Regions from separate parts of the Streptomyces sp. SID5469 genome, predicted to be linked through region 3. Evidence: riboswitches for the same ligand, from Rfam matches in the RefSeq annotation. Region 3 holds a riboswitch; each other region holds the start of a gene.
The links. Region 3 has a riboswitch for thiamine pyrophosphate ahead of GTY58_RS37395 (cytosine permease). Riboswitches for the same ligand answer to the same signal wherever they lie in the genome.

Region 1: another riboswitch for thiamine pyrophosphate. It lies ahead of thiC (phosphomethylpyrimidine synthase ThiC); the one in region 3 lies ahead of GTY58_RS37395 (cytosine permease).
Region 2: another riboswitch for thiamine pyrophosphate. It lies ahead of GTY58_RS11565 (HAD-IIA family hydrolase); the one in region 3 lies ahead of GTY58_RS37395 (cytosine permease).
Region 4: another riboswitch for thiamine pyrophosphate. It lies ahead of thiO (glycine oxidase ThiO); the one in region 3 lies ahead of GTY58_RS37395 (cytosine permease).

The regions. Positions count from the first base shown of each region.
Region 1 is NZ_WWIN01000001.1:5,230,479-5,234,985, forward strand. It holds gene GTY58_RS22330 (metallophosphoesterase) at 1-171, shown strand, start outside; gene GTY58_RS22335 (hypothetical protein) at 354-1,217, shown strand; gene thiC (phosphomethylpyrimidine synthase ThiC) at 1,403-3,208, opposite strand; TPP riboswitch at 3,201-3,357, opposite strand; gene GTY58_RS22345 (YibE/F family protein) at 3,429-4,507, shown strand, end outside.
Region 2 is NZ_WWIN01000001.1:2,681,721-2,686,227, reverse strand. It holds gene GTY58_RS11580 (hypothetical protein) at 1-186, shown strand, start outside; gene murC (UDP-N-acetylmuramate--L-alanine ligase) at 363-1,757, shown strand; gene msrB (peptide-methionine (R)-S-oxide reductase MsrB) at 1,771-2,178, shown strand; gene GTY58_RS11565 (HAD-IIA family hydrolase) at 2,219-3,013, opposite strand; TPP riboswitch at 3,062-3,242, opposite strand; gene GTY58_RS11560 (CHAT domain-containing protein) at 3,404-4,507, opposite strand, start outside.
Region 3 is NZ_WWIN01000001.1:8,580,127-8,584,633, forward strand. It holds gene GTY58_RS37385 (alginate lyase family protein) at 1-975, shown strand, start outside; gene thiD (bifunctional hydroxymethylpyrimidine kinase/phosphomethylpyrimidine kinase) at 1,095-1,892, opposite strand; gene GTY58_RS37395 (cytosine permease) at 1,889-3,304, opposite strand; TPP riboswitch at 3,296-3,390, opposite strand; gene GTY58_RS37400 (jacalin-like lectin) at 3,484-4,507, opposite strand, start outside.
Region 4 is NZ_WWIN01000001.1:7,330,553-7,335,059, forward strand. It holds gene pknB (Stk1 family PASTA domain-containing Ser/Thr kinase) at 1-41, opposite strand, end outside; gene GTY58_RS31720 (thiazole synthase) at 131-925, opposite strand; gene thiS (sulfur carrier protein ThiS) at 929-1,129, opposite strand; gene thiO (glycine oxidase ThiO) at 1,126-2,292, opposite strand; TPP riboswitch at 2,290-2,403, opposite strand; gene GTY58_RS31735 (hypothetical protein) at 2,455-2,805, shown strand; gene GTY58_RS31740 (FAD-dependent oxidoreductase) at 2,838-4,067, shown strand; gene GTY58_RS31745 (Rv2175c family DNA-binding protein) at 4,214-4,507, shown strand, end outside.

The DNA.
Region 1 (4,507 bases), 3.3 Mb from region 3:
AGCCCGATTCCCTACCTCCTGGGCGAGGTCGGCTCCGAGGACGACGAGGACGGCACCGGCCCCGTGGTGGAGGGTCCGCACGTCTACGCCGACGGGCTGGCCATCGCCATGGACGGTGGAGTGACCATGGCCGGAAAGCTGCTGGTCCAGCAACTTCCCCTGGATAGCTGAACGTTCACCGGGCAGGCGTCCCACGGCGGAAGACTGTGCTGGCCAGAGGGCAATTTCTGGAAACCCCCTGTCACCGTGTGCCGTCACCGCTCTACCATCGGCTTATCCGTAGCAGGCTCCCCTCCGTTTCTGCCCGACGGCTCGTCAGCGTGCGAGCCCCAAGCCCTACGGAGCATCGGGGGATGCAGATGAACAGCGTTCCGCAGCACCTGCTGAGCGAGGACCGCCAGGAATACGAGCGGATCCTCGGTGAGGTGCTGCGCTCCGCCCCACACCGCCCGGAACTCGCCGCCGTCGACCGGCGGCTCAACACCGAACAGCTGCGCACCATGGCACTCAACGCCACCGCACTCATCACAGCGGCCGCGGCGACCGAGTACCAGCACTATGTGAAGGTCCGCGAGGAACTGCGCCAGCCGGCGCCGTCCACCCCGCCCGTCCGCGAGGAAGCCGGTGCCATGGAGCCGGGCGCGGCCGCGGTGGGGCTCGCCACCACCCTGGGAGAGGCCGCCGAGACCGCCGGGGCCGGCGCCGTCGCCGTCGTCCTCGCCCCCGTCCTCGCCGGCACCGCCGCGGCGATATTCCTGCTCGTCGGCTACATCCTGAAGATGCTCAATCCCGAGCAGGCGTTCACCCAGACCCTCCTGACCACCGGGTGGGTCTTCGGCGCGGTCACCGCGGCAGCGATCCTGGTCGCCGCGGTCGGCCTGCTGCTCACCGCTCTGCGCAACAGCCCCAGCGCCCTGGAGACCAGCGCCCAGAGCGAGCTGACCGATGAAGTGGCCCGGGCCAGGGAGGCCTGGCACGAGGCCCTGCTGGAGCGGGGCCTCCTGCCGTTCCTCCGCGAGGCACTCGCCGACCCCGGCACGGCCGCACTGGGCAGCCCCGCCCCCTCGGAGGCACCCAGCCGCATCCCGCACCTCGGCTACCACCGCCCGGGCTTCACCAGCCCCGACGGCGGGCCCGCGGCGGGCCCCCGCCCCAGCTTCACGAGCCCGGACTTCACCAGCCCGGACTTCGGGGGGCCGGAGCACCAGCCGGAGTAACACCCGGCCGAACCGGCAGTCGGCCGCGACGACCATCGGCCGGTGCGGCCGGGCCCTTCGGACCTCAGCCGGAGTGACCGGGCCGCCGGAGGCCGACCGGCGCAGCCGGAAGCAACCCACCGGAGTCCGGCCCGCGCTCACCGAGAGCGCGGGCCGGAACTTCAGCTCCGGCTCTCTCGTCCCAGTCAGTCCGCCAACGGCAGATAGACCCGGTTCCCGGCCGCCGCGAACTCCTTGGACTTCTGTGCCATGCCTTCCTCGACCTCCGTCCGCGTCCCGCCGTGCTCACGGCGGATGTCCTGGGAGATCTTCATCGAACAGAACTTCGGCCCGCACATCGAGCAGAAGTGGGCCGTCTTGGCCGGCTCCGCCGGGAGCGTCTCGTCGTGGAACTCCCGTGCCGTGTCCGGGTCGAGGGCCAGGTTGAACTGGTCCTCCCAGCGGAACTCGAACCGGGCGTCGGACAGCGCGTCGTCCCACTCCTGCGCGCCTGGGTGCCCCTTGGCGAGGTCGGCGGCATGGGCGGCGATCTTGTAGGTGATGACGCCGGTCTTGACGTCGTCACGGTTGGGCAGACCCAAGTGCTCCTTGGGCGTGACGTAGCAGAGCATCGCCGTGCCCCACCAGGCGATCATCGCGGCACCGATGCCGGAGGTGATGTGGTCGTACGCCGGCGCGACGTCCGTCGTCAGTGGGCCGAGCGTATAGAAAGGAGCTTCATCGCAGATCTCCTGCTGAAGGTCGATGTTCTCCTTGATCTTGTGCATCGGGACGTGGCCCGGGCCCTCGATCATGGTCTGTACGTTGAAACGCTTCGCGATCCGGTTGAGTTCCCCCAGAGTTCGGAGTTCCGCGAACTGCGCCTCGTCGTTGGCGTCCGCGATCGAGCCGGGACGCAGACCGTCGCCGAGGGAGTACGTGACGTCGTATGCCGCGAGGATCTCGCAGAGCTCCTCGAAGTTCTCGTACAGGAAGCTCTCCTTGTGGTGCGCCAGGCACCACGCCGCCATGATCGAGCCGCCGCGCGAGACGATCCCGGTCTTGCGGTTCGCGGTGAGCGGCACATAGGGGAGGCGCACGCCCGCATGGACCGTCATGTAGTCCACGCCCTGCTCGGCCTGTTCGATGACCGTGTCCTTGTAGATCTCCCAGGTCAGTTCCTCGGCCCTGCCGTCGACCTTCTCGAGCGCCTGGTAGAGCGGGACCGTGCCGATCGGCACGGGGGAGTTGCGCAGGACCCATTCGCGCGTGGTGTGGATGTTGCGGCCGGTGGACAGGTCCATGACGGTGTCGGCGCCCCAGCGGGTCGCCCAGGTCATCTTCTCGACCTCCTCCTCGATGGAGGAAGTGACCGCGGAGTTGCCGATGTTGGCGTTGACCTTCACCAGGAACCGCTTGCCGATGATCATCGGCTCGATCTCCGGGTGGTTGACGTTCACGGGCATTACGGCCCGTCCGGCCGCGATCTCCTCGCGCACGACCTCCGCCGAGACGTTCTCCCGGACGGCCACGAACTCCATCTCGGGCGTGATCTCGCCGCGGCGCGCGTACGCGAGCTGCGTCACGGCCTGTCCGTCACGGCCCCGGCGCGGCTGACGTGGCCGCCCCGGGAACACCGCGTCCAGGTTGCGCAGCCCGCCGCGCGGCGAGGTGTGCTTGATCCCGTCGTCCTCGGGGCGAACGGGTCGGCCCGCGTACTCCTCGGTGTCGCCGCGGGCGATGATCCAGTTCTCCCGCAGCGGCGCGAGTCCCCTGCGGACATCGGTGTCGACGGACGGGTCGGTGTACGGGCCGGAGGTGTCGTAGAGCGTCACCGACTCCCCGTTGGTGAGGTGCACCTGACGGACCGGCACCCGCAGATCGGGGCGCGAACCCGCGACGTACGCCTTGTGCCAGCCGATGGATTTCCCGGCCTCCTGGTCGCCCTGGGGCGAGGCGAGCGCCTCGCCCGTCTGGCTGGAGGCAGGCGTGCGTGCGTCCTTGTTGGTCATGAGACCTACTCCCTACGCCGGCATTACCCGGTAACAGGTTCAGCGGTCGACGCAGCAATGTCCGCCCGACGATGTTCCACGTGAAACATCGCGGATGCGGAGGTCAGCGCCCTCTCAGCCCGGTGCTCCGAGCTCCCGCGTGTGCAAAGGTCCTCTCACGCTAGCGTCTGATTGGGCGAGCTGAACAGTGGGCCCCTCCCGTTCTTGCGATGATCGGTCGGTGACCACGACGCAACAGCCCCCATTCCCGCCGTCCGAGCCTCCGCGCGGCCAAGGCCCCGGCGGCGGCCGTGGACAAAGCGACGGTCCGGGGGGCCACAGCCCTGGAGACGGCCATGACCATGGCCAGGGCTCCGGAGGCGGGAACGGTCCCGGCCACTCGCACAGTCACAGTCATGGCCCGGCCGCCCCCGTTTCCCAACATCTGCGCAAGGTCATCGCCGCGATCCTGATCCCGTTCGCCGTGGCGGTCGTAGTGGGTCTCGCGGTGCTGTGGCCGGGCGGTGTCCCGGGACATGAGCGCAGCGGTGTGGGCTTCGACCGGCAGACCCAGCAGGCCACGGTCACCAAGGTCGACGAGGTCGACTGCAAGTCCGTGAACGCCTCGGGTGACACCCCGACCGGCGACACCTCCACCGCCGAAGGCTCCTCTGCCCAGCAGCAGGCCAGTGGCACCTGCAAGAAGGCAACCATCCGCGTCGACACCGGCAAGGACAAGGGCCGTACGTTCACCGAGATCGTCCAGCCGGACCAGACACGGCAGTTGCACCAGGGCGAGAAGGTCGTGGTCGCCTACGAACCCTCCGCACCCAAGAACTTGCAGTATTCGGTCACCGATGTGGAGCGCAAGTTCCCCATGGCTTTGCTCGCCGGCATCTTCGCACTCGCCGTCGTCGTCGTGGGCCGGATGCGCGGCGTCATGGCGCTGGTCGCGCTGGCCATCAGCTTCATGGTGCTGACCTTGTTCATCCTGCCCGCGATCCTGGAGGGCTCGAATCCACTGATCGTGGCGGTGGTCGGGGCGAGCGCCATCATGTTGATCGCGCTCTACATGTGTCACGGTCTTTCAGCCCGGACATCGGTGGCCGTACTGGGCACGCTGCTCTCGTTGGTGCTGATCGGCCTGCTCGGCTCACAGTTCATCGGCTGGGCCGCGCTGACCGGCAACACGGACGACAACACTGGCCTGATCCACGGCCTGTACCCGCACATCGACATGAGTGGTCTGCTGCTGGCGGGCGTGATCATCGGTTCCCTCGGTGTTCTCGACGACGTGACGGTCACTCAGACGTCGGCGGT
Region 2 (4,507 bases), 5.9 Mb from region 3:
CGCCTCATCGAGGACCATCCGCTGGACGCGCTGAAGGCGCTGGTGGACGAGGTGGACGCGGACGAGGTGATCGTGCTGACGGACCCCCACTACGTGGAGGAGTTCTTCCACCGCGACTGGGCGTCGAGAGCGCGCCACAAGGTGGGGGTGCCGGTGCTGAAGCTCTTCTCGCACAGCAAGGCGTAGGCCCGCGGGTCCCCCACGGCAGGGCGTAGGCCCGCCGGCCCCGTGGGGCGTCGCCTGCACGGGGCCCGTACGGCAAGGCATAGGCTTGGGGCGCGCTCGCTCTCCGGAGTGCGCGCATCGTCGTACCGCTAGTCGCACCACGTACCGCTCGTCGCACCTCTTGGGGAGAAACACGCATGGCACCCGGTCTTCCTACCGCCATGGACCGACCGCACTTCATCGGGATCGGCGGCGCCGGGATGTCGGGCATCGCGAAGATCCTCGCGCAGCGCGGGGCCAAGGTGGCCGGCAGCGACGCGAAGGAGTCCGAGACCGCCGAGGCCCTGCGGGCACTGGGCGCGACGGTGCACATCGGGCACGCGGCCGAGCACCTCGCCGACGACGCCACGTGCGTCGTCGTCTCCTCCGCGATCCGCGCGGACAACCCGGAGCTGGCCCGCGCGGCGGAGCTGGGCATCCCGGTCGTCCACCGTTCGGACGCCCTGGCCCGGCTGATGGACGGCCTGCGCCCGATCGCGGTGGCGGGCACGCACGGCAAGACGACCACGACGTCGATGCTGGCGGTGTCGCTGTCCACGCTGGGCCTCGCCCCGTCGTACGCGATCGGCGGCGACCTGGACGCCCCCGGCTCGAACGCGCTGCACGGCGAGGGCGACATCTTCGTCGCCGAGGCGGACGAATCGGACCGCAGCTTCCACAAGTACGCGCCCGACGTGGCGATCGTGCTGAACGTGGAGCTGGACCACCACGCCAACTACGCGTCCATGGACGAGATCTACGCGTCCTTCGAGACCTTCGTGGACCGCATCACCGAGGGCGGCACGCTGGTGATCGCGGCGGACCACGAGGGCGCGCGGGAGCTGACGCGGCGCGTCACGGCGAGCGGCGTACGGGTGGTGACGTACGGCGAGTCGGCGGACGCCGACGTGTGCGTCCTGTCCGTGACCGCGCAGGGCCTGAAGAGCGAGGTGGAGGTCCTGCTCGACGGCACGGAGCTGACCTTCACGGTGTCGGTCCCCGGCCGGCACTACGCGCACAACGCGGTGGCGGCGCTCGCGGCGGGGGTGGCGCTGGGCATCCCGGCCGCGGACCTCGCTTCGGCCCTGGCCGCCTACACGGGGGTGAAGCGGCGCCTCCAGCTCAAGGGTGAGGAGGCGGGCGTCCAGGTCATCGACTCGTACGCGCACCACCCGACGGAGATGACCGCGGACCTGGAGGCGATGCGGGCGGCGGCGGGTGACGCACGGATCCTGGTCGTCTTCCAGCCGCACCTGTTCTCGCGCACGCAGGAGCTGGGCAAGGAGATGGGGCAGGCCCTGGCGCTCGCGGACGCGTCCGTGGTCCTGGACATCTACCCGGCCCGCGAGGACCCGATCCCGGGCATCACGAGCGAGCTGATCATCGAGGCGGCGCGGGCGGCGGGCGCGGACGTGACGCCGGTGCACGACAAGGCGGAGGTCCCGTCGGTGATCGCGGGAATGGCGAGGCCGGGCGATCTGGTTCTCACCATGGGCGCGGGCGACGTGACGGAGCTCGGCCCGCGGATCCTGGACCGTCTGTCGAAGCAGTGAGGGGCTGAGGCTCGTGTCGTACGACATCGAAAAGCCGGACGAGGCATGGCGCGCGGAGCTGACCCCGGCCGAATACGCGGTCCTGCGCAAGGCCGGCACGGAGCCGGCGTTCACGGGTGAGTACACGGACACCAGGACGAAGGGCGTCTACTCCTGCCGTGCCTGCGGCGCGGAGCTCTTCACGTCGAACGAGAAGTTCGAGTCGCACTGCGGCTGGCCGTCCTTCTACGACCCGAAGAACACGGACGCCGTGGAGCTGATCGACGACCGTTCGCACGGGATGGTGCGGACGGAGGTGCGGTGCGCTCGCTGCGGGTCGCATCTCGGACATGTGTTCGAGGGGGAGGGGTATGCGACCCCGACCGATCAGCGGTACTGCATCAACTCCATCTCGTTGCGGCTGGCGCCGGACGAGGGCTGAGGCAGGCGGGCACGCCCGGGGGTGACCCCTCGGGCAGGCCCTAGCGGCGCACGACGGAGTCCAGCAGGGCGGGGAGATCCGCGACGGAGTCCAGGACGTGGTCGGGCCGTGCGCTCGCCGCGTGGTGCGTTTCGGGCAGGTATTTTCCGGTCTTGACGAGGACACCGGTGATACCCGTGCGCTGTGCCGCGAGCACGTCGGACTCGATGTCGTCGCCGACCATGACCGCCTGGCCGGGGCCGGCCCCGAGGCGTGTCAGCGCCGCCTCGAAGAACGCGGGCGCCGGCTTGCCGGTGATCTCGGCCCGAGTGCCGGCGGCGTGCTCCAGCCCGAGCAGGAACGCACCGCTGTCGAGATCCAGTCCGCGGTCGGTGCGCCAGTACAGGTTGCGGTGCATCGCCACCAGCCGGGCGCCCCGCTGGAGGTGGCCGAAGACCCGGTTGAGCGCCGCGTAGTCGAACTCTGGGCCGGCACCGCCCACGATGACGACGTCCGGGACGGTGTCGGTGTCGTCGAGCAGGGTCACGCCGACGAGGTCCTCCCGGATGTCACCGCTGTTCAGCAGGGAGCAGCGGGCGCCGGGACAGTGGTCGGTGAGATGGGCCGCGGTGGCGGTGGGTGCGGTGAGGATGTCCTCGGCGCTCACCGGGAAGCCCGAGGCGCCCAGTGTCGCAGCGATCGACGCGCGCGTACGGGACGTCGTATTGGTGAGCAGGACCACGCCGAGGCTGGCGTCGCGGATCCGGTGCAGCGCCTCGATCGCGCCGGGCAGTGGCTTCCACGAGACGGTGAGCACACCGTCGATGTCGATCAGGACCGCACGTACGGCATCCATGTCAGGACAATACCGCGGGGTCCGTGGGTGCGTCGCTTCGCACACGAATAACCTGCGAGACGGGCTCCCTGCGCCGGTATGGTCCGGATCAGGTTCCAGAGGTCGCTGTCAGGTCCTGCGACCTTCCAGCCTCTCAGCCCGACCGTCGACGTCGGCCCGGGCGGAAACCACGTACTCCCAGCTTCACGCCAAAGTCGGCTACTCCGGTCGAACTCCCTCGCTCGTCCCGCAGGCTGTTTCTCATTCTAGTGCGGTCAACAGGAAATGAACCCTCCTAAATCGGGATTTTTTACCCGTCTGGCGCTCGTCCGCTCGTCCGCTCGTCCGCTCGTCTGGCGCCCGCCCGGTGCCCGTCTCCGGCCCGTCTTCCGCCCGCCGCACACGCGCCGCTCAGGCCCCCGCGTGCACCAACGCCGACCACGTCCAAGGCCGCTCCCGGTCGTCTTGTCTCAGCGAGCGCACCGTGTGGTGCAGGGCCAGGGCCGCGGGCAGGGGGCCGGGGCCCGGGAGGGAGGGGGCCAGGGTGCGGTGGAACTCGGCCGCGGCCCTGGCCGCGAAGGAGTCGCCCACCTCCCAGAGCGTGGCCACCGACTGGGCGTAGCCGGCGAGCTGGAACGCGGAGCCCAGGTGGATCACCTCGTCGGCGAGCGCCGCGGTGGCGCCGCCGCGGGCCGTGCCGCAGGCCGAGAGGTAGGCCAACTCGGCCGTCTCCAGGTGGAGCTCGGCGATGTCGCGGATCAGCAGGTCGCCGTCGGCCAGCAGCAGCCGGCCGGCCGACAGGTCCTCGGGGTCACTGTCCGCGTGGCACGCGAAGTGCACCACGGCCGCGTCCACCATGGCCGCACGCACCGAGTCCCGGGTGGCGGCCGGTCCGATCAGCGGAACGCCTCCGCCCGCCGCCACCGCCTCGGTGGCCTCCGTGACCGTACGGGCCAGCGGGGCCTGTCCGGCGGTCTGCGGCATGGCCACGGCCAGGGTGCGCCGCCGGCCGGGTGCCGCGCGCCTGCGGGCCCGGCTGAAGAGCAGGGCGCGCAGGGTCGGTGTGTACGAGGAGGCCACCCGGTCCAGGACGGCGGCGTCCGCCGCCTCCCCGCTGCCGTGGCGCCCGGCGGCATGCAGCGGAAAGGAGTTGAGCACCCCGGACGGCGACCACCACAGCCGGGGCCAGGGCGCTCCTGACTCCGGCGGACCGGTGAACCCGAGGGCGTCCAGGACCGGTTCGGCCAGTACGTCCCACAGCCAGGCCAGCGTTCCCGTGAAGATCTCCCGGGCGTCCTCGAACAGAGGGTCGCGCGGTCCGGCCGTCAGTGCCTCGACGGCGACCCGGAAGGACTCGGCCTGTGCCACCAGATCGGAGGCGTACAGCCGCGGCAGCGGTACCGCGCGCAGCCCGTCGGGGCACAGCGCCAGGGCGTCACAGCGGCGCGGGTTGATGTTGACGCTCACCACCGGCCCCTCCGCGGCGGCGGGCAGCAGGTCGTCGAGACCCAGGGG
Region 3 (4,507 bases):
GTCCGTGACCACGACGGCTTCGAACTGGCCCGCTTCCAGAAGATGATGCTGAATGTCTTCGCCCCGGTCAGCGAGGACTTCCTCACGAACCACAACGGCGCCTACCTCACCAACTATTGGGCCAACTGGGACCTGACCGCCCTCGCCTGCGTCCTGGCCGTGGGCATCCTGTGCGACGACCGCGCCAAGGTGCGGCGCGCCGTCACCTACTTCAAGTCGGGCCAGGGCATGGGCTCGGTCAGGAACGCCATCCCGGTCGTGCACGCCGACGGTCTCGCGGAGTGGGTCGAGGCCGGACGCGACCAGGGCCACGCCCTGCTCGGCGTCGGACTGATGGGCACCGTCTGCGAGATGGCCTGGAACCAGGGCATCGACCTGTACGGCCACGACGACAACCGGTTCCTCAAGGGCGCCCAGTACGTGGCCAAGTGGAGCATGGGCGGGGACGTGCCCTACACGGCCAACACCCGGAAGAAGGGCGCTCCGGGGGTCTGGTCGGGCACGGAGTCCGCCACCAGGGCGGCGGACGTCGATCCGACCATGACGCGGCCGATCTGGGCCATGATCTCCAACCACTACACCAAGCGCCGGGGCCTGTCCGCGCCGTACCTCACCCGGATCGCCGCCAAGGCCGCTCCCGAGGGCGGCGGCGGTGACTACGGTCCCAACAGCGGAGGATACGACCAGCTCGGCTTCGGCACGCTGGCCTTCACCCGGGAGGCGGGGGACACGGCTGAGTCCACCAAGGCCCCGACGCCCACGCGCACGGACGCCGCTCCGTCAGCCGCCTCGTCCGCCGGCCCGGCCACGTCCCCGTCCGCCTCGGCGTCCGAGGGCAGCCGGTCGCAGGGCGGCAGCGGCGACCTGGCCGTCACCGGCACCGGTGGCGTCGCCGCGGTCGCGGGCACCGGCGTCCTGGCCATCGCGGGCGGCCTGATCGCACTGCGTCGCCGGCAGGCGGGCACCCGGCCGTGACAGATGCGGTACGGCGGCGGTACGGCGACCGGCCGCTCGGCCACCGCCGTACCGCGACCGCGCATGTTCACGCGGCGCGGCAGGCGCACGGCGGTGAGGGTGGGCTCCACCCGCCCGCCTCACGCCTGGGAGCGCAGCCGCCACCCGTGATCCACCGGCCCGATGCCGGCCCCCAGTGCGAACCCCGCCGCGATCGCCGCCGTGACGTAGTCCTTGGCCTCCCGCACCGCGTCCGGAACCGGAAGGCCCCGCGCCAGCCCCACCGCCACCGCCGAGGCGAGGGTGCAGCCCGTGCCGTGGGTGTGACGGTTGTCGTGCCGGGGGGCGCGCAGCCAGTGCTCCGCGCTGCCGTCGGTCAGCAGGTCCACGGCCTCGCCGGGCAGATGGCCGCCCTTCACGAGCACCCAGCGCGGGCCGTACGCGAGCAGGTGTGCGGCGGCGCGGCGCATGCCGGACTCGTCGTTCACCGCGATGCCGGTGAGCTGCGCGACCTCGTCCAGATTCGGCGTGGCCACCGTCGCGAGCGGCAGCAGCCGGGTCCGTACGGCATCCAGCGCGTCGTCGGCCAGCAGCCGGTCGCCGTGCTTGGACACGCTCACCGGGTCCACGACGACCGGAGCCGCCACGTCCGACAGCAGCTCGGCAACGGCCGTGACCAGGGCGGACGAGCCGAGCATGCCGGTCTTGACCGCCTGCACGCCGATGTCGTCGACGACACTGCGGTACTGGGCGCGCACCGCCTCCACGGGCAGTTCCCAGGCGCCCTGCACCCCGACGGAGTTCTGCGCGGTGACCGCGGTCAGCACGCTCATGCCGTGGGCGCCGAGCGCCAGCATCGTCTTCAGGTCGGCCTGGATTCCGGCGCCTCCGCCGGAGTCGGAGCCGGCGATCGTCAGGACCCGGGGCAGGGCGGTCATACGAGGCTCTCCTCTCGGCGGTGGCGCAGCCGCACGGGGGCGTAGAGGGCCAGGGCCACGACGAACGCCACGTAGTACGACAGGTCGGCGCCGTGCAGCGCGTCCGCCACCGGGCCCACGTACAGGCTCGTGTCCATGAACGGCACGGCCGCGGCGAAGGCGGCCACGAACGCCACCAGCGGCGGCCACCACGGCTGCGGCCGGCCGGCCTCCGCGGCCAGGTCGATCTCGGCACCCTCGCGGGTGCGGGCCCGGGCGATCCAGTCGACGACGACGATCGCCACGAACCCGGGAATCCAGTAGCCGACGAACAGCAGCACGTTCTGGAAGCGCGCGGTGGTGTTTGCCGCGTGCATCCACAGCACCAGCGGGAAGCCGAGCGCGGCGGCCAGGGCGGCGGCCACCGGGCGCGGCACGCGCACGCCCGCGGTCTGCAGGGCCAGGGACCCGCTGTAGTCGTTCATCGCGTTGCTGCACAGCGCCGCCAGCGCCACGGCCAGCAGCCCGAACGCCCCGAGGGCCCCGCCGCCCAGCACCTGGTCCACGCCCGCGGCGGTCTGGTCGGTCAGCACGGACGCGCCCCACAGTCCGAGGGCCTGGACCGCCACGAAGGAGACCGCGAGACCCAGCAGGGTGCACCAGAACATCCGCGGGCGGGACGTGGAGCGCGGCAGATAGCGGCTGAAGTCGCTGGCGTACGGGGCCCAGGACAGGGCCAGACTCAGGGCGATGGTGCTGGTCAGCACGAACGCGCCGGCCCGGTCGGCGCCGTGCGCGCCGCCGGTCGACGCGGCGTGGACACCGTCGAGCATGCGCCAGGCGATCAGCGCGAACGCGGCGGCGAGCACGAACGTCATGACGATCTGGAGCCGGTGGATGGCCTCGTAGCCGAGGACGCCGAGCGCCCCCTGGCCGGCCATCATGACCAGGACGCCGAGCCAGAACGGCCAGCCGCACAGCTGTGCCAGCGCGTCCCCGCCGAACAGTCCGATCAGCGCGTCCCAGGCCACCGAGGACAGCCACTGGAGCATGCCGGGCACCGCCACCGCGCGGCCGAAGGCGAGCCGGGCCAGCGGCAGCTGTCCGGCGCCGGTCCGGCTGCCCCAGGTGCTCAGGTAGGCGGTGGGCACCGCGCCCACGACCGTACCCAGCACGACGGCGGCGAGCGCGGTCGCGAAGTCCAGGCCGAGCGCGATGCCGATGGTTCCGGTGAACACGCCCGTCATCGTCAGATTGGGGGCGAACCACACGGTGAACAGGCGTCCGGCTCCGCCGTAGCGATTGTTCTCGGGGACCGGTTCGATGCCGTGCCCCTCGACCCGGAGATCGCCGGGCGCCGCGGGCATCCGCCCGTCGAAGACGGTCCGCCGGCCGTCGGCGGGCAGCCCGCCGGGAACATGCGCCAAAGGCATGGAAGACATCCCTCCGCCAGTACGAACTGGTTCAGGTTCGACGGGTGTGATCTCAGCCCTCGGATGGGGCACCCCGTGTCCGGTACGACGAAAAGCCTAACCCGATCTCCGCCGACGCCCCTACGGAGGATGCGTGACGACGGTCCGGCGGCGGGCGCGGACGCCGCCGGACCTGGGGATCAGCGCTGGGTGTAGATGAAGCCGATCTTGTCGACCTCGTCGCCGGCGCGGCCGTGGAATCCGGCGATCTGCCGACCGGACGGAGCGGTGCGGGTCACGCAGTCGGACGTGGTGGTGCCGCCCGCCAGGCTGTTCCCGAGGTTGGTGGTGAACTTCGCGTAGAAGATCCGGGTGTGGCCGTCCTTCACGCCCTGGCACAGATGGGCGGAGGTGACGTACTCGCCGCTGCCGAGGGTCAGCGACGAGGCGGTGCCGCCGGTGCCGCCGTGGGCCAGCGTCGTGCCGTTGCCGAGCGTGAGACCCATCCGGTCCACGCGGGAGCCGCTGCGCAGCGAGACCGTCGTGGCGCGGGCGCCGGCCGGCACGCTGTCGATGTCGTTGAAGTAGTCGCCGTGCGGCCCGCCGAACTGGTCGCTCAGCTGGAACGCGGAGGCGCGCGACCAGGAGAACGCCGCGGTGATCGGGTCGTGGTCGGAGAGCATCAGGCCGTCGGAGTTGAGGAACGCGGCGTGCTCGTTGTCGTACGACGTGGCGTCGAGCGTGACGAGCTTGCTGCCGCGGTAAAGGATCTTGTCGACGACCTCGCAGGTGTTGGGCACGGTGGCCCCGGTCTGGTCGCAGACCAGCGCGTCGCTGCCCTTGGCGGGCGCCGCGCCGCCGCGTATCAGCTTCACCCAGGCGTCGGTCAGCCCGTTGGCGGCGGCGAACTCGGCGATGGTGTCGGCCGACCGGGTGTAGCGGGTGTTGGTGTCGCCCATCACCACGACGGCGTTGCCGTTGGAGTGCGTGCCGATGAAGGAGGTCAGCTGGTCGAGGTTGTCGGCGCGGGAGGCCTCGTCGCCGTCGTTGGTGCCGGCGTTGGTGTGCAGGTTGTAGAAGTCGACGTAGACGCCCTCGGCCAGGCGCTCGCGCATGAAGGTGAAGCCCTTGGGGGTGAGGCAGTCGCCCGAATCGATCTGGCAGGAGTTCCAGCCGGCGCGCTCGAAGTCGTCACCGTCCCAGGCATAGGTCGAGACGGTGTTG
Region 4 (4,507 bases), 1.2 Mb from region 3:
AGCACCTGCCCGAGGAGGGGGTCCTGAAGGGTCGTATCCACGCAGGTGAGTCTACGAGCCGCCACTGTCACACCCACCCGGTCCGCTTGATCCGGGGACGGAATGCAGCAGAGCTGTGACTGTTGCGCGACTAGAACGCGGGGCGCTCGGGATCCAGGTGTGCGCGCCCCTCCGGCGGGGACGACGCCTCGGCGAAATGGCGGCGTGGGATGCGTCCCGCGCGGTACGCGAGCCGGCCCGCGTCCACCGCGTGCCGCATGCCCTCGGCCATCAGCACCGGTTCCTGCGCCCGCGTCACGGCCGAGGCGAGCATCACACCCGCGCAGCCCAGCTCCATCGCCAGCGCCACGTCCGACGCCGTACCCGCCCCCGCGTCCAGGATCACCGGCACGCGCGCGTGCTCCACGATCAGCTGGAAGTTGTGCGGGTTGCGGATGCCGAGCCCGGAGCCGATGGGCGAGCCGAGCGGCATGACCGCCGCGCAGCCGACGTCCTCCAGCTTGCGCGCGAGGACGGGGTCGTCGTTGGTGTACGGCAGCACGGTGAAGCCGTCGTCGACCAGGGTCTCGGCGGCGTCGAGCAGCTCGATCGGATCGGGCAGCAGGGTGCGCTCGTCGGCGATGACCTCCAGCTTGATCAGGTCGGTGCCGAGCGCCTCGCGGGCCAGGCGCGCGGTCAGCACGGCCTCGCCCGCGGTGAAACAGCCGGCCGTGTTGGGCAGCACCCGGATGCCGAGCCGGTCGAGCACGGACAGCACGGAGCCGTGGACGCCCGCGTCGACGCGCCGCATCGCGACCGTCGTCAACTCCGTGCCGGACGCCACGAGCGCCCGCTCCAGGATGTCGAGGCTGGGCGCCCCGCCCGTCCCCATGATCAGCCGGGACGAGAACGGCGTATCGCCGAGGACGAAGGGATCGTCAGCCATGGTTCAGCCTCCTTGCACGGCGGTGAGGACTTCGACGCGGTCCCCCTCGGAGAGGGCCGTGGAGGACCACTGCGCGCGCGGGACGACGGTTTCGTTGAGGGCGGCGGCCACGCCGGAGGGAGCCGCGGTGAGTGTCTTCACGAGGGTGTCGAGCGCGGTGCCCGGCGCGATCCGCCGGCGCTCGCCGTTGACCGAGATGTTCATGCGGACTGCTCCGTGAGTACGGCGGTGCTGAAACGCCTGGGGGTGAAGGGGCGGGCCTCGTCGGGAAGCTCGCCGGTGGTCAGGACATGCGCCATGGCGTCTCCGGTGACGGGGGTGAGCAGGACGCCGTTGCGGAAGTGGCCGGTGGCCAGCAGCAGCCCGTCCAGCTCGGTGGGGCCGAGCAGCGGCGCGTTGTCCGGCGAGCCGGGGCGCAGTCCCGCGCGGGTCTCGGTGAGCGGCAGTTCGGTGATCCCCGGCACCAGCTCGTGCGCGTCGCGCAGCAGCTCGTACACCCCGCCCGCGGTCACCGTGGTGTCCCAGCCCAGCTCCTCACTGGTCGCGCCGACGACCAGCTCGCCACTCTCGCGCGGCACCAGATAGATCTGGCTGCCGCGGACGACGGCGCGCACGGTACGGCTCAGGAACGGTGCGTACCGCTTCGGCACGGTCAGCCGCAGCACCTGTCCCTTCACCGGGCGGACGGGCGGCAGTACGTCGTCGGGGACGCCCGCGAGCTGCCCGCTGAGGCTGCCCCCGGCGAGCACGATCTGGCCCGCGGCCAGCTCGGCGCCGTCCCTGGTCACGACCCCGGCGGCCCGGCCCCGCACCAGGAACAGGCGCTCGGCCCACACCCGGTGGAAGACCACCCCGGCGCGCTCGCAGGCCACCACCAGCGCCTTGGCGAGCCGGCGCGGATCGATCTGGTGATCGCCGTCGACTCTGAGCCCCCCGCGTACGCCGGGCGCGAGCATCGGCTCGAGACGGCGGCACTCGCGGCCGTTCAGCCACTCCGACTCGAGCCCCGACCGGCGTTGCAGGGCATGCAGTTCGCGCAGCTGGGCACGGTCGTCGGCGTCGAGCGCGACGGCGAGCGTGCCGCACCGGCGGTAGCCGAGATCGTGCCCGGTCGCCTCGGTGAGCTCGGCGGCGAAGTCCGGATAGCGGCGCGCGGAGGCAAGGTTGAGCCCCAGCAGGGTCTGCTCGCCGTAGTGCAGCTCGGTGACCGCAGCGAGCATCCCGGCGGCCACCTGGGCGGCCCCGCCACCGGGGTCGGGGTCCACCACAGCCGTGGCGAACCCGCGCTGCGCGGCGCGCCAGGCGGTCACCAGACCGATGATTCCGCCCCCCACGACGAGGACGTCGGAGGTATGTGTAGGCGACATGGGCGTCCAGCCCCTCCCTTCGCCGGCATGACCCGGATCAGGTTCGTACGGTCGGAGGCCGTCCCAGCCTCCCTCTCAGCCCGGTGCGTCCGGGCTCCCGCGAGTGCTTTACGTTGGCCAGCCTAGCCCGTGCCGTTTGCCTCAGTAAGGGAGCCTCCTGCCATGGCCCGTTCGCTCGACGGACTCGTCCTCGCCCCGGTCACGGACCAGGCGCCGGGTCAGGTGGGTACCCGTACCCGGTTCACGTACCACGAGAAGGACGGCGAGATCTGGGCCGAGTACGCGGGCGGCGATGTCGTACGCGGCCACCTCGTGGGCAGGCGTGAAGGGGACCGCCTGGACTTCCGGTACGTGCAGCTGAAGCACGACGGGACCACATCGTCCGGGCACTGCGTCTCCACGGTGATCGAGCTGGCGGACGGCCGTGTGCGTCTTCAGGAGACCTGGGAGTGGGAGTCGCAGCCGGGCAACGGGACGAGTGTTGTGGAGCAGGTCACTGAGCACGCCCCCTGACTGACAAACTGTCAGTTGTCTATGGTGATCAGGTGAGCGAGCAGACGCAGGAACGAGGCCGTACGGCAGCGCGGCGTGTCGTCGTCGTGGGCGCGGGCATGGCCGGGGTGCAGACCGCGGTCGCCCTGCGGGAGCAGGGCTTCACGGGCGGAGTGACGCTGATCGGCGCGGAACCCCATCAGCCGTACGACCGGCCGCCGCTGTCCAAGGCCGTGCTGCTCGGCAAGGCCGAGGGCTCCGCCTTCGACGTCGACTTCGAGGCGCTCGGCATCGAGCTCCAGCTCGGCCGCGAGGCGCTCGGCCTGCGCCCGGAGGACCACGAACTCGACACGGACTCGGGCCCCGTCCCGTACGACGTCCTGGTCGCCGCCACCGGTGCGGAACCGATCCAGCTGCCGGGCGCCGAGGGCGTCCCGGGCGTGCATCTGCTGCGCACCCTGGACGACGCCGAGCGGCTGCGTCCCGTCCTCGCCCAGCAGCACGACATCGTGGTCGTCGGGGCCGGCTGGATCGGCGCCGAGTTCGCCACGGCCGCGCGCGAGGCAGGCTGCGCGGTCACGGTCGTCGAGGCCGCGGACCGGCCGCTCGCGGGGGCGCTGCCCGCCGAGGTGGCCGCGCCGATGACGGCCTGGTACGGCGACAGCGGGGCGCGGCTTCTCACCCACGCGCGCGTGGAGCGCATCGAGCCGGGCGCGGTGGTGCTCGACAACGGCTCGCGGGTGCCCGCGGGCGCCGTCGTCGTCGGCATCGGCGCCCGTCCCGCCACGGCCTGGCTCGTCGGCTCCGGGATCGCGCTCGGCGCCCACCAGGAGGTCCTCGCCGACAACCACCTGCGCACCTCCCTGCCGGATGTGTACGCGGTCGGCGACTGCGCCTCCTTCCCGTCGGGACGCTACGAGGCGCGCCTGCTCGTCCATCACTGGGACAACGCCTTGCAGGGCCCGCGGACGGTGGCCGCGAACATCATCGGGGAGGCCCCGGCGGCGTACGACCCGGTCCCGTACTTCTGGTCGGAGCAGTTCGGCCGGTTCGTCCAGTACGTGGGCCACCACGCGACCGCCGACGCGACGGTGTGGCGCGGGGACCCGGAGGGGGCCGCCTGGACGGTGTGCTGGCTGCGTGAGGGGCGCCTGGTCGCCCTTCTGGCGGTGGGCCGTCCGAGGGACCTGGCCCAGGGCCGGAAGCTGATCGAGTCGGGCGCCCCCATGAACCCGGAGCTGCTGGCGGACGCGTCGCGCCCGCTGAAGGCGGCGGTCGTGTAGCACTCCCCGGGCACTCTCGGGCACTCCCCGGTTCCGCCGCGGGCGAGGGGGGCGGAGCACCTCGATGGGGGCAGTATGTCCATTTCACCCCCACCTGGGCGAGACTCGGGTACCGACTGTCAGTCCGGGATGGCAGTCTTGGTTGCGTGACCGAGATTGACGCAAAGATTGATGCTCTCGTCCCCGCCTGGCTCACCCTCCCCGACATCGCCGAACAGTTCGGCGTCGAGGTGACGCGTGTCCGGCAGCTGGTCAAGGAGGGCCAGGTGATCGCCGTACGCCGTGGTGAGAACCGCGCGCTGCACGTCCCCGCCGCTTTCATCGACGGGGACAAGGTCGTCAAGGGCCTGACCGGCACCCTGACGCTCCTGCGGGACGACGGCTTCTCCGACGAAGAGATGATCGAGTGGCTCTTCACGCCCGACGAGAGCCTGCCCGGT